4 regions of the Alteromonas sp. AO-Serp genome follow, and region 3 is predicted to be linked to each of the others. Evidence: predicted binding sites of a transcription regulator. Region 3 holds the regulator's gene; each other region holds the start of a gene.
What was found. Region 3 encodes sigma-54, which starts transcription at its own class of promoters, with help from an activator protein. Its sites were predicted from a motif close to GTTGGCACGNNNNTNGNNT; they were not measured.
Positions count from the first base shown of each region.

Region 1: the regulator sigma-54 is predicted to act here: its motif matches at 1,456-1,474, upstream of QVA83_RS03100 (manganese efflux pump MntP).
Region 2: the regulator sigma-54 is predicted to act here: its motif matches at 1,157-1,175, upstream of flhA (flagellar biosynthesis protein FlhA).
Region 4: the regulator sigma-54 is predicted to act here: its motif matches at 2,016-2,034, upstream of QVA83_RS06665 (EF-hand domain-containing protein).

Region 1 covers NZ_JAFLMX010000036.1:1,026-4,185, forward strand. The annotation lists partial or broken gene QVA83_RS03090 (protein adenylyltransferase SelO family protein) at 1-347, opposite strand, end outside; gene QVA83_RS03095 (YceB family lipoprotein) at 458-1,015, opposite strand; yybP-ykoY riboswitch at 1,365-1,492, shown strand; gene QVA83_RS03100 (manganese efflux pump MntP) at 1,545-2,102, shown strand; partial or broken gene QVA83_RS03105 (TonB-dependent receptor plug domain-containing protein) at 2,111-2,323, opposite strand; gene QVA83_RS03110 (TonB-dependent receptor plug domain-containing protein) at 2,634-3,160, shown strand, end outside.
Region 2 covers NZ_JAFLMX010000002.1:59,188-62,347, reverse strand. The annotation lists gene flhA (flagellar biosynthesis protein FlhA) at 1-1,101, opposite strand, end outside; gene QVA83_RS00375 (L,D-transpeptidase family protein) at 1,344-2,951, shown strand; gene QVA83_RS00370 (D-Ala-D-Ala carboxypeptidase family metallohydrolase) at 2,944-3,160, shown strand, end outside.
Region 3 covers NZ_JAFLMX010000240.1:3,811-6,970, forward strand. The annotation lists gene lptA (lipopolysaccharide transport periplasmic protein LptA) at 1-246, shown strand, start outside; gene lptB (LPS export ABC transporter ATP-binding protein) at 249-974, shown strand; gene QVA83_RS16325 (RNA polymerase factor sigma-54) at 1,048-2,529, shown strand; gene hpf (ribosome hibernation promoting factor) at 2,560-2,847, shown strand; gene ptsN (PTS IIA-like nitrogen regulatory protein PtsN) at 2,861-3,160, shown strand, end outside.
Region 4 covers NZ_JAFLMX010000083.1:3,597-6,756, reverse strand. The annotation lists gene QVA83_RS06670 (putative bifunctional diguanylate cyclase/phosphodiesterase) at 1-1,781, shown strand, start outside; gene QVA83_RS06665 (EF-hand domain-containing protein) at 2,080-2,361, shown strand; gene QVA83_RS06660 (sensor histidine kinase) at 2,422-3,160, shown strand, end outside.

The DNA.
Region 1 (3,160 bases), on a different contig from region 3:
TATTCCGTACCGTAAATAGAAAGTGCGTAGCCGGTTGCCCAGCCGAAGGGCTTCATTGGAGCAGGTACATCCGACATGTCCCCTGAGAACAGCTGAGTGAAATCTTTAGATGTTGCCAAGCTATCGTCTAAGCCTAATTCGGCAAACAGCGTTTCGCTATGAGCAACGTACGTCGGTGCAGTTAATGGGGTCGGAGTAACTGGCACATAGTGACCTGAAAACACTTGGCGCGGGTCATGGTCGTCACCATCGCACGTCGACTGCGGGTCTGGGGTAAGGGTATTCAGCAAAGAGTAATCTACGTGCTTTGCGAATTCATCTAGTGTTTTGATATGTTCTGTCACTATGCCTGCCTATTTCACTGAATGGGAAAATCTGTTTGCGAGCATCGAGGCTCAGGTTACTTTTGCACCTTTAACCATTAACAATCTTGACACTTCATACGTTTTTTCAATGATTATTGTTTAGGTCGAAGTGCAAGCTGCCCTTGCTCTACAGTTAGCTGTAAAGGTACCGTTGAAAGCATGCTTACTGCTTTGTTCGCAGGGTCTAAGCGATAAACGGGGTTAGTGGCTAGATAGCCGTTGATGAGCTGCATGAATTCGCCACTTACAGGGGCTAAATTACCCTTAAAGCCGCCAGCATCAATTGTGCTATCAAGTAGAGACAATGAGCGCACAAAAATCGCTTTTTCTTCACTGTCGTAATAAGGCGTGCCTTCCAAAGCTAGACTTACTTTTGCAGGGTAGTTCAACCCAAATGCACTAATACGCGCCGTGGCAATAGCGCCTAGCTGAACCACGTCTCTGCCATCTGGGCCTATGGTTGCTGTCATATCTTCCACGTCTAAATAAAGAGGAATACCAGCAAGTGACGTTTGCTTTTGCAGCTTACTCACTTGGCTATCAAGCACTTGTTCTAACTCGGCATTAGATACAGTGTAAACCGCCAGTTGAGAGAGAGTAGCGCAGCCTGCAAGAATGGTAGCGAAGGCAATGGAAAGTAGAATTCTCATAAAAAAGTCTCTTTTAGCAATGAGTTGTCGAATTACACAGTGCGAGCCGGAAATACTGGCGCTGCAACAACGAAGTGTCTCTATTGTACGGGCAGAGGAAAGGGATGAACAATGAAATCGTTAACTCGCTAAGACAACGGCTTATTCAGGGAGTCCATGAGTAGCAGAGAGGCGCAAAGCGTAACGCTGAAAAAATACTTGGTTGCCGACACTTAATAAAATTGAGTGTATGAGCACTGTTGGAATATGTGCAATCGAAAGAGCGTGAACATGGCGTCATTTATATCTCAAGTTGGACAGTTTGTCGCAATCAACTTGATTAGTTTATAGCGGCTATAGTACCTTAGGGCCCTCGGTTGGGGAGTAGCCTGTTTCCGTTTCGAATGGAAAAGTTTGTATCAACATAATTGGTCACATTACCATGGTACAAACACCTCTTGGTTGGCGAGACCATCGATAAGTCCACGCTTAAAGGTCAGGCGTGCGGATTTGTCGTGGACTCAATTAGCCTGACCGGAGTTCTAAAACTATGAGTATCTTCGCTCTTATCTTGCTAGCCTTTGCTATGTCAACAGATGCGTTTGCCGCAGCGATAGGCAAAGGTGTCAAAATCAATCGCCCTCGTCTAAGTTTTGCTCTCAAAATTGGCCTTTTGTTCGGACTCATAGAGGCAACAACCCCATTTATAGGCTGGTTCATTGGTCGCGCGGCGTCTTCATACGTTGAAGCATGGGATCATTGGATTGCGCTAATAATTCTTTCTGGTTTAGGTATTCATATGGTACTCGAGAGCCTGAAACCTGCCGAAGAAGAGTCGACGTCTCAAAAACAATCCTTTATTTTGTTGTGTATTACTGCGTTAGGCACAAGCATCGACGCAATGGCAGTGGGTGCAAGTCTCGCGCTAATTGACGTGAACATTGCTATTGCTGCGACGTTAATTGGGATAGCCACTTTTTCTATGGTAACTATTGGCATTATGTTGGGCAGTGTTATGGGAACATTGATAGGTAAGCGAGCAGAGACATTTGGTGGCATTGTGCTTGTTTCGGTTGGTACTTGGATCTTTGTGAGTCACACACTCTAGAGCGTGTTGATCTTTGTGGTTTGAACGTTAACCGTGCTTCTATTACCGCTATAGCCACGCACGTTGAAACCGTTTATTAGATAACCCGATGGGTTATTTTCATCGCCAGAAAAACTTCGGATCGCAAAGCTATCGAACATGCCGCCAGAGTTGTTTTGTCTAACAATGGTGGGCGCAAAATCTAGTGCATCGATGAAGCGCGAGATCCCTTCTTTTAATATCAAGCATAAGCAAGGTATTACGTGTCTTTGGCAGGTTTTGCAGAGGTCATGAACGTTATGTTATCTCGTTTCTTTTAGCAAGGAAGGTAAGCAAACAATAAGGTGAGATTGATGATTATTGCGGGCTGCTACAGATACATACAGGCTGTTTATATTGATAAATGGAAATGTGCAGAGCTGTGAGTAAAAATAAACTTACTGGTCTAAACTCACCTGCGCAGCGTTTTCCTCGGTCTACTAATGCTATACACTTCGCGTTTTTATTACTCTTGCCTGCAGGCTGAACCTAAATTTTTAACTAGGACACTGAATGCGTCACACAACCCTATCTTTGCTCTTTTGTACTTTACCTTTTGCCGCCATGGCCGCTGAAAGTGTTGATTCATCAAACGCTAACTCTGGCGTGGACAGCAACGAAAAAGGCGTAGAAAAAATTACGATTGAAGGGGCGGCGACGGCGAACAACAAGCCGGTAGGGACGTTTAATTCACCTATATCTAACTTAGAATACGATCCGCGAGTCGATTTGCAATCAAGGAACATGGCAGAAGCGCAGGCTGACGTGACTATTCGCGGCGGTATATTCGAAAACACGGGTTTTCGCATAGGAAGCGCAACGCTGATCGACCCGCAAACGGGGCACTATTTCGCTGAAATTCCGATTGCGCCAGAAATGTTGACGAAGCCGAGTATTTTCACGGGCGTCGATAACGCGCTTTACGGCGTAAATAGCTCTGTAGGTACGGTGTCTTACGGCTGGCGTCCCATCCAAACAGCAGGCAGTGTGTCAGTGGGAATAGGTAATAACAACTTCAATTTGCAGCGTGTACACGGTGC
Region 2 (3,160 bases), on a different contig from region 3:
GATGGTATCTACCTGCTGAACATCATCCCAGCCAAGCTCTTTCACTTCAGGTGCGACCGATTCATCTTTTACCACATTGTCTGGCACTTTGGGCTCTGCGGCCTTTCTCTTTTCTTGGACCGACTGCCAGTAAGCAAAGCCTGCAATCAAGAATGAGAACCCTAAGAATGCGATATGAGGCATCCCAGGAATGATACCCATCACAAATAGAACGCCCGAGGCTATATAAAGAGCTTGATTATTACCAAGCTGACCGCGGATTTCTTTGCCCATTTCCTGAGTCTCGTTTTCACGAGTAACGATAATGGCTGTAGCGACCGAAAGTAATAATGAAGGGATTTGCGCCACCAGACCATCACCTATGGTCAGTATCGTATAGATTTCTATGGCGTTACCGAATGAAAGACCGTGCTGAATCATGCCTATGAAAAGACCACCAACAATGTTGATTAGCATGATAAAAAGACCCGCTACCGCGTCACCTTTTACAAATTTTGAGGCACCGTCCATCGACCCGTAAAAGTCGGCCTCTGCAGTAATTTCTTCGCGGCGCTTGCGCGCTTGGTCCTGGTCAATATAACCAGCATTCAAGTCGGCATCGATTGCCATCTGCTTACCAGGCATAGCATCTAACGTAAAGCGAGCACTTACCTCTGAGATACGTCCTGCACCTGCGGTCACTACTTTAAAGTTGATAATAAGAAGAATGGCGAAAACAACAATACCTACGGCGTAGTTACCACCAATAACGACCGCACCAAAGGCTTCAATAACCTTACCTGCTGCATCGCCGCCTTCATGTCCGTAAAGTAAGACAACGCGAGTAGAAGCCACGTTAAGCGCTAGTCTCAAAACGGTAGCGATAAGTAACACCAAGGGGAAAATGCCGAAATCTACTGGACGCTGGGTAAGTACAGCCACCAAGATAATGACTAGCGACAACGCAATATTAAAGCTAAACAGCACGTCCAGTAAGAATGGCGGCATAGGCAATATAACCATGCCCATAATTGCCAAAAGGACGATGGGTGCGCCTAAACCACTGGTAAAATTTTGCAGCTGATTTTTATCGAATCGCTGAAGATAACCGGATAACTGCATGGCTTGGTGTCTCTCTATCAGAAAATTGACGCTTTATGTGAATCTTCTAGTGAGTTTTCAACTAACGTGCCAGCTTTGTGTTTTACGCAAAAGTTATCCAAATCTGAGCTGTAATCATGCGTGATTACTGTCTACAGTGACTTGTATAGGGCGATTAAGATTTTGTATCCGAGGGACATACGAACAGTTTATAATTACGTCACTATTCCTAGGGCCTACTCTTCGTTTTAAAAGGATTATTCATGGTAGTGCTACAAAACCGTGTTGCAACGTTTTGTTGGGTCAGCCTTGTCATCATGCTGACTTTTAGTCATGTAGCTCATGCATCTAAACAACCTAACTTACGACAGCGTGTGGAGAATTTGCTAGTTGATTCAGTGGAGATATACGGTTCACAAAATAGTAACCCATCTCGTGTGCACAATAGAGTTTTGGTAAGCGAGGTCTACACTCAACAGGGCTATCAGCTTATATGGTTTGGTACTAGTGATGCTGAAAACCGTCTTCAGGAACTCCTCCATGAAATTGCTGATTCAGAGTTACATGGCTTCTCGCCCGAGTATTACCACGCGTCAATGCTCGAAAGTCGCGACGCCAATACGGCACTCTTAGATGTACTAGCAACCGATGCCTTCATCAGTCAAACTCTGCATCGATTAAATGGGCTTGTTAGCCCCGCCAATGCAGATTCGCAGTGGTTCCTTAAGCAAAGAGAAGCGGATCCTGTGGCATCGCTAAATCACGCATTAACTAACGGTGTTTCTGCAACATTGCGGGCCATGTGGCCATCACACCATGAATACCAGTTACTGTTAGAAAAAAAGCGTAGTTTACTCACGGCAGTTTCTACAGTTACCACGCAAATTCCAGTTGGCCCAACACTTAAGCTGAACTCAACGAGCGAAAGAGTTGTGTTGCTGAAGTCTCGTCTTTTAGGGCCAGGCACCTATTCAGAGTTATTCGATAAAGATTTACTGGACGCGGTTAAGCAGTTTCAAATGTCTGCGGGCTTAGAGCCAGATGGTATCGTGGGAAGTTCCACTTTAGAAGCATTAAATGCTACCACGTTTTCTTGGTTAGAAAGAATTGATGCAAACTTAGAGCGTTGGCGCTGGCTCCCTCATCAAACTTGGTCAACATATTTACGCGTTAACATTGCGTCGTTTCAGTTGAGAGGGTTTACTGAAGGTGAAGAAACACTGGGAATGCCTGTGATTGTCGGTACACCAGTGAGACAAACGCCCGTTTTCGCTGAATCAATGAAGTATATGGTGTTTAACCCCTACTGGACCGTGCCTTTCAGTATAGCCACTAAAGACAAGCTGGCGAAATTAAAAACCAATCCTTCTTTATTGGTCGAGCAAGGTTACGAAGCCCAGCCCGCCGGTGTCAGCGGCTTCAGCCCTGTCGATGAATTTGATTGGACAAATGTTAGCCGTGGTACATTTCACTATACACTCAGACAAAAGCCCGGGCCGCACAATGCCCTTGGTAAAGTGAAATTCATGCTTCCAAATAAGCATGCCATTTATCTTCACGACACGCCCGATCACAGCCTTTTTTCGAAATTAGAAAGAAACTTCAGCTCTGGCTGTATAAGAGTCTCTAACCCTTTGAAGCTGTCTCAGTGGGTACTTACTCATTCAGGCCAGACAGAGGCAATACCGCAAGCTGAGCAATTACTTCAAAGTGAAGAGACCAGTACACTGTATTTAAAGAAACCTATACCGGTTCTTATTGTGTACTTCACAGCGTTTGCAGATGAAGCAGGAACCATTGTATTTCGCCGCGATGCATACAATCGGGACAGCCATATTATTGAGAAATTGAAGGAGTTTAAACGTGCGTAAGTGTTTGTTAGTACTGATTGCTCTTTTAACTGCAGTGCGCGCCGGTGATGCGTGCTCCTTTGACAATGACACGCTCAACTCTAAGCTTGCTATTAATGGAAATATGGTTCCCTACCCTATTTTCTCTATTTTTGTAATGCCGAATAAAACGTTCACTGTTGAGTTTGACAATAAAAGCCATACTGGGAATTTTCAATTTCACCATGCGA
Region 3 (3,160 bases):
GCTAATGAAATACGCTATGAAGTGGTGAACCGAACGATTTCTCTTGCCGGAAACGCAGAGTTGAAACAAGACACCAGTAAAGTACAGGGTGACAACATCACGTTCGATATGATTACCGAGCAATTGCTAGCGACTGGCGGCGCAGGTAAGGATGGTGAGGGTCGAGTGACCACAGTATTCACGCCTGAGACCATTCGCAAAACTTCGTCTAAGAAAGACAAAAAAGACAACGAGGGCAATGAATAGCAATGGCAACTTTGAGCGCTAAAAATCTTGCTAAGGCTTACAAGTCACGACAGGTTGTACGAGATGTAAGCCTGTCTGTCTCAACGGGTCAAATTGTTGGTCTTCTTGGCCCAAATGGCGCTGGTAAGACCACCACATTCTACATGATTGTTGGTTTAGTGAATCTGGATAAAGGCAAGATTGAAATCGACGACAATGAGCTAACTCATCAGCCCATGCACGAGCGTGCACGCCGCGGAATTGGCTACCTACCGCAGGAAGCCTCTATTTTCAGAAAGCTCACAGTGCATGAAAATATCATGGCCATTTTGCAAACCCGTAAAGATTTAAATTCACAACAGCAAGAAGAAGAAGCAGATGCGCTACTTGATGAATTTAATATTAACCATATACGTAATAGTACGGGGATGAGTTTGTCAGGGGGCGAACGCCGACGCGTTGAGATTGCCCGCGCTCTGGCAGCAAAACCGCAATTTATTTTGTTAGACGAACCATTTGCTGGTGTTGATCCAATATCAGTTAATGATATAAAGAAGATAATACAACATCTTCGCGATAGGGGGATTGGAATCCTTATCACAGACCATAACGTACGAGAGACATTGGATGTTTGTGAAAAGGCGTACATTGTGAGTCATGGCGAGCTTATTGCGCAAGGAACGGCGGAACAGGTTTTAAGTAATCAAAAAGTAAGGGATGTATACCTAGGCGAACAATTCAGGCTATAGTTAATGTAACCGAATTGTCATTTTTCAGTTTCGCTCTGGTATATTCAATTTAGAGCATTTAAATAAGACGTAGATGAAACCATCTTTACAGCTAAAATTTAGCCAACAACTTACCATGACACCACAGCTTCAGCAGGCCATTAAACTGCTGCAGCTTTCTACACTTGATCTTCAACAAGAGATCCAAGAAGCGCTCGATTCTAATCCGCTATTAGAAGTTGAAGAAGGTAACGACGAGCCGCAACTAGAAAAGAACAATATCGACAACGATGACAGCGGCTCTGAGGCCACTGCTTCTGCATCTAGTGACACATTAGAAGCCGGCGATGCACTTGAGAAAAACGATCTTCCCGATGAGCTGCCAATCGACAGTACGTGGGATGAATACTACTCTGCTTCATCTTCGCCTGCTCCGGGTCCATCCAATGACGACGAGCAAATCTTCCAAGGTGAGACTACTGAAGATATTCAAGAGCACCTTCTTTGGCAAATGCGCCTTACCCATTTCTCGGATACCGATCGCGCAATCGCTACAGCAATCATCGACTCTATTGACGAGTCAGGTTATTTAACCGTTACCCTTGACGATATTTTAGAAGCGGTTAACGATGATGATATGGAAGAGCCGATTGAAATGGACGAAATAGAATGTGTGCTTAAGCGCATTCAGATGTTCGACCCTATTGGTTCTGGCTCTCGCTCTCCACAAGAATGTTTGATGGTGCAATTGCGCCAGTTTTCAGAAGACACACCGTGGCTTGCTGAAGCAAAGCAACTGATTGAAGAGTACTCTGACTTACTGAGCAGCAAAGACTATCGTACGCTTATGCGTAAAAGCCGATTGAAAGAAGATCAGCTACGCGAGGCAATGCGTTTACTGCAAACCTTGAATCCTCGCCCAGGTAGTGCTTTAGTTACTAAAGAGCCTGAGTACGTTATTCCTGATGTCTCAGTAACCAAGAAAAATGGCCGTTGGGTGGTTGAGCTGAACCCCGACAGTCTGCCTAAGTTAAGCGTAAATCAACAATACGCTGCAATGAGTCGCCGTGCCAAGAATAGTAGCGATTCACAATTCATCCGCTCACACATGCAAGAGGCTAAGTGGTTCATAAAGAGCCTTGAATCTCGTAACGAAACCTTAATGAAGGTTGCAAACTGCATTGTGCAGCAGCAAATGGGCTTTTTTGAGCACGGCCCGGAAATGATGAAACCAATGGTGCTAAATGATGTCGCAGAAATGGTAGATATGCACGAATCCACTATTTCGCGAGTGACAACGCAAAAGTACATGCATACGCCACGTGGAATCTTCGAATTGAAGTATTTCTTCTCAAGCCACGTTGCAACAGAGTCTGGTGGTGAATGTTCATCTACAGCGATTCGTGCATTGATCAAGAAATTAGTGGCCGCTGAAAAGCCTAGCAAGCCGCTAAGTGATAGCAAGATTGCTTCATTGTTGGCCGAACAAGGCATTAAAGTTGCCCGGCGAACAATAGCAAAGTACCGGGAATCGTTGTCGATCCCGCCGTCGAACCAACGCAAAAGCCTTATTTAATCGGGCTTAATAATATAAGGAAGACGAAATATGCAAATCAACCTTACTGGTCATCATGTCGAAATCACCGACTCTTTGCGTAATTATGTCGATACGAAGTTCAGCAAACTTGAACGTCACTTTGATCACATTTCTAATGTGCATGTCATCCTGAACGTTGAAAAATTAAATCAAAAAGCCGAAGCGACCGTTCATTTAAGTGGCGCTGAAGTATTCGCATCCTCAGAAAATACCGACATGTATGCGGCGATTGACAGCATGGTTGATAAACTCGACCGGCAGGTAATCAAGCATAAGGAAAAACTGAAAAAACATTAGTAGTTAATTAAGCATGGATATACAAGCCATCGTAAGTCTGGACCGCACCGAGTGTGCGGTTCAGTGTAATAGTAAAAAGCGAATTCTTGAGATCATCGCTGATATCGCTGCCAAGCAAAACGAGAACATTGATCAGGCAACGATACTCAACAGTTTGATGGCTCGAGAGCGTATGGGTAGTACAGGCATTGGCAATGGTATCGCCCTGCCCCACGGACGCCTGCCGGGCCTTGAGAAAGTGATTGCCATTGTTGTAACCAGCACGCCAGCAATCGACTTTGACGCCCTTGACGAGAAACCCGTAGACATCTTT
Region 4 (3,160 bases), on a different contig from region 3:
TTCAACCTAATTCCTTAAGCCAGCTTTCCAATCAATCTGTTCCACTTGATCCTGCAGAAATTCCATTTGGTGTTACGCAATACGACAATGTTATCACTGCCCATCAAATTGTAGGCAGTAGCCTATACCCACTTGGACATGTTGTTCTTTATGTGGACATTGAAGACACCATGGCGGCAAGTTCAGCCCGCCAGCTCATTAAGCAAGTGCCTATCGTTATCGCGGTTTGGCTGCTTTGCACTGGCACTTGTGTCTTTATTTTATACCGTTTGATTTCTCCTATTGGGTCGCTGAGGCAGTTTACTCAAGAAGTATTTGAGTCAAAAGATTATGCGCTGCGCAGTTCACTTAATACATCTAATGAAATTGGACAGTTATCGAATAACATTAATAGTTTATTGGATACCATTGAAGTTGAGTTACTTATCAACTTTGAGCAAAAGCAAACATTGGTTGATCAACAAGAAACCATGTCTCGTCTGGCAAACTTCGATAGTTTAACCGGTCTTCCCAATCGACAGTTTGTTCTCGATAACTTAAGACTTGAGCTAGCCAGAGCCAAAAGAAATGATGAAGACTTACTGCTCCTGTTTTTTGATTTAGATGGGTTTAAGGGCATCAATGATTCTTTAGGACATGAAACCGGGGATCTCATTCTCATAGAGGTTGCTGACAGAGTTCAGTGTTTGCTGCGCGACGGCGATTTATTCGCGCGACTGGGAGGGGATGAGTTCTTAGTACTGCCCGATAGAGATGTGACTACTGACCAAGCGCAAAGCTTGGCAACGCGACTTATTACCGCATTTGATGAGCCTTTTGAACTGCGTGGCTTATCACTAACGGTAGGTTTAAGCGTTGGAATCGCTACGGCTTCTGATGCGGGCTACGACCTAAGCGAACTGATGAGCAATGCAGACCTTGCAATGTATCGCTCAAAAGCGCGAGGGCGGGGCAGCTACACACTGTTTACACCTGATATGGTTGAGTCGCATAAGCGTAAACTCCACTTAGCTAACGGTATTGAGCAAGGAATCAGCAACGATGAGTTTGTTGTTTATTACCAGGTTAAAGTTAACAACGAAGGGAATGTAATCGGCGTAGAAGCGCTTATTCGTTGGCAACATCCTGAATTTGGCTTGGTCATGCCGAACGAGTTTATCCCCATTGCTGAGCAGGGCGGTAAGATCACTGCAATTACCCGTTGGGTAATTAAGCGCGTTTGTATTGATATGCCAGATTTAAAACAATGGGCCACGTCTCCGTTTAGAGCCTCAATCAATTTATCTGGACATGATTTGCGAAGCTCGCAGCTGTTTGACTACATCTACAATACTTTCAAGCTCTATGACATCAACCCAGAAAACATTGAATTTGAAGTGACAGAAAGTGCGTATCTAGAAAACTTTACTCTTTCAAACAAGTTCTTCAGACGCATCGGAAATATGGGGTGCGCCATAGCTCTAGATGATTTTGGAACGGGTTACTCCTCGTTAAGTTACCTGACGCAAATCAATATCGACACGCTAAAAGTTGACCGACAGTTTGTAATGGAAATTCAAACTTCAGAACGAAGCCGTCTTGTGACTGGGGCAATTATTGATTTGGCGAAAAGACTGTCACTCTCGGTATGTGCTGAGGGCATAGAAAACCTTGAACAGTGGAATTACCTTAGAGAGCATGGATGTGACAATGTGCAAGGATTTATGTTTAGCAAGCCCATCCCCTTGTCGGAGCTCACTTGTTCTCCCTCCCATTACAGCGATAGCAGTTTCTCTGTATAGCAAGGCATCGATAAAACCACTTTGACATACAGTGTTTCAAAGTGGTGTTTCTTTTTTGCAACATTTAACCTGTATGCTGAGTGGTTGATAGTACACTTATTTGCATATGCTGCTGTTTTTAATGTGCTTTTTCTTTTTGGTCTGAAAATCGCATAAGCAGTTTGAATGCAATTATGATAGTGGTTAATTGAAGACTAGTGGTAGTATCCATGAGCTTTAATAGCAGCATAACCTGATGACACAGGGCTGGTATCAAAGCGGATTGAGAAGGATTTTAAAAGCGTTTAGCGGAGGATTCATGATGAAACGTCTCGAAAAAGTTTTCTTAGCACTTTGTGCTGTTGCTGCAGTACAAGCCATTTCAGTAGCGGACGCGTACGCAAGTCCAGCGCGCTCGTTGATGCAGGAATTAGACACAGATAAAGATGGTCTGATATCACTTAAAGAAGCGGTTCGACACACAGGTCTACTGCGTAACTTTGGGCTGATTGATGACAACGAAGATGGCAAACTTTCCGAAGCCGAATTGGCAAAAAGCAAGTTGACGCCAGGCAATGAAAAGCTCACAGCAAGTGAGTAGATAAAATAATATATTTAAGAGGGTAAGGTTCTGATAAACAAGGTTTCGTTTGGTGAACGCTTGGTACAACTTGGTTCACTAAGGCAGTTGACGCTAGGTAGTTTTGTACTGGCCCTTATCCCTCTTATAGCCTTACTTTGGCAAAGTCAAAGCGACTTAGCCAAAGTGGGTCAAATGACAACACTTGAAACACGGTTTGTTGTCGATGTTGTTAGCGACATGCAAAGACTCGATAACGCGGTCGTTGACGTAGAGCGCAGCATTCGCCAATTTGCTGTGTTGAGAAATGATAGGGTGGCATCTCTTTCTGATAACGCCATCGATCAATTTGCCGTGGCCGCTGACAATCTATGTCAGGCTCTCTCGGTACCAACTACCTGCACACGACTTTCAGAACAGCTAAATCAATTAGCCGAATATCGAGCGATTGAAGACCAGCTTTTACTTAATGCTTACCTTGCATCAGTGGGCGATAGCGTCGACCAGCTTCGCGACGATGTAGAAGCCGCTATTACTGAACGTGTCAAAGTCCAGCAAGATGATTTAAATGCCATGCAAGCAAAACAAGCTTGGTCTACGGCCATGCTTGTAAGCGTTTCGTTATTGCTAATATTGATGGGGAGTCAGCTTATTGTGAACCCCGTCAACAACTTAAAAAAGATTATAAGGATCATGGCCCACAGCGATGGTCAGCTTCCACCCCTTTCAAGACAAGCGCCAAAAGAACTGATTGATGTAGAGAAAGATTTACATTGGCTTTATGATCGACTACAGCAGTTGGAGCATATTAGAACCGCCT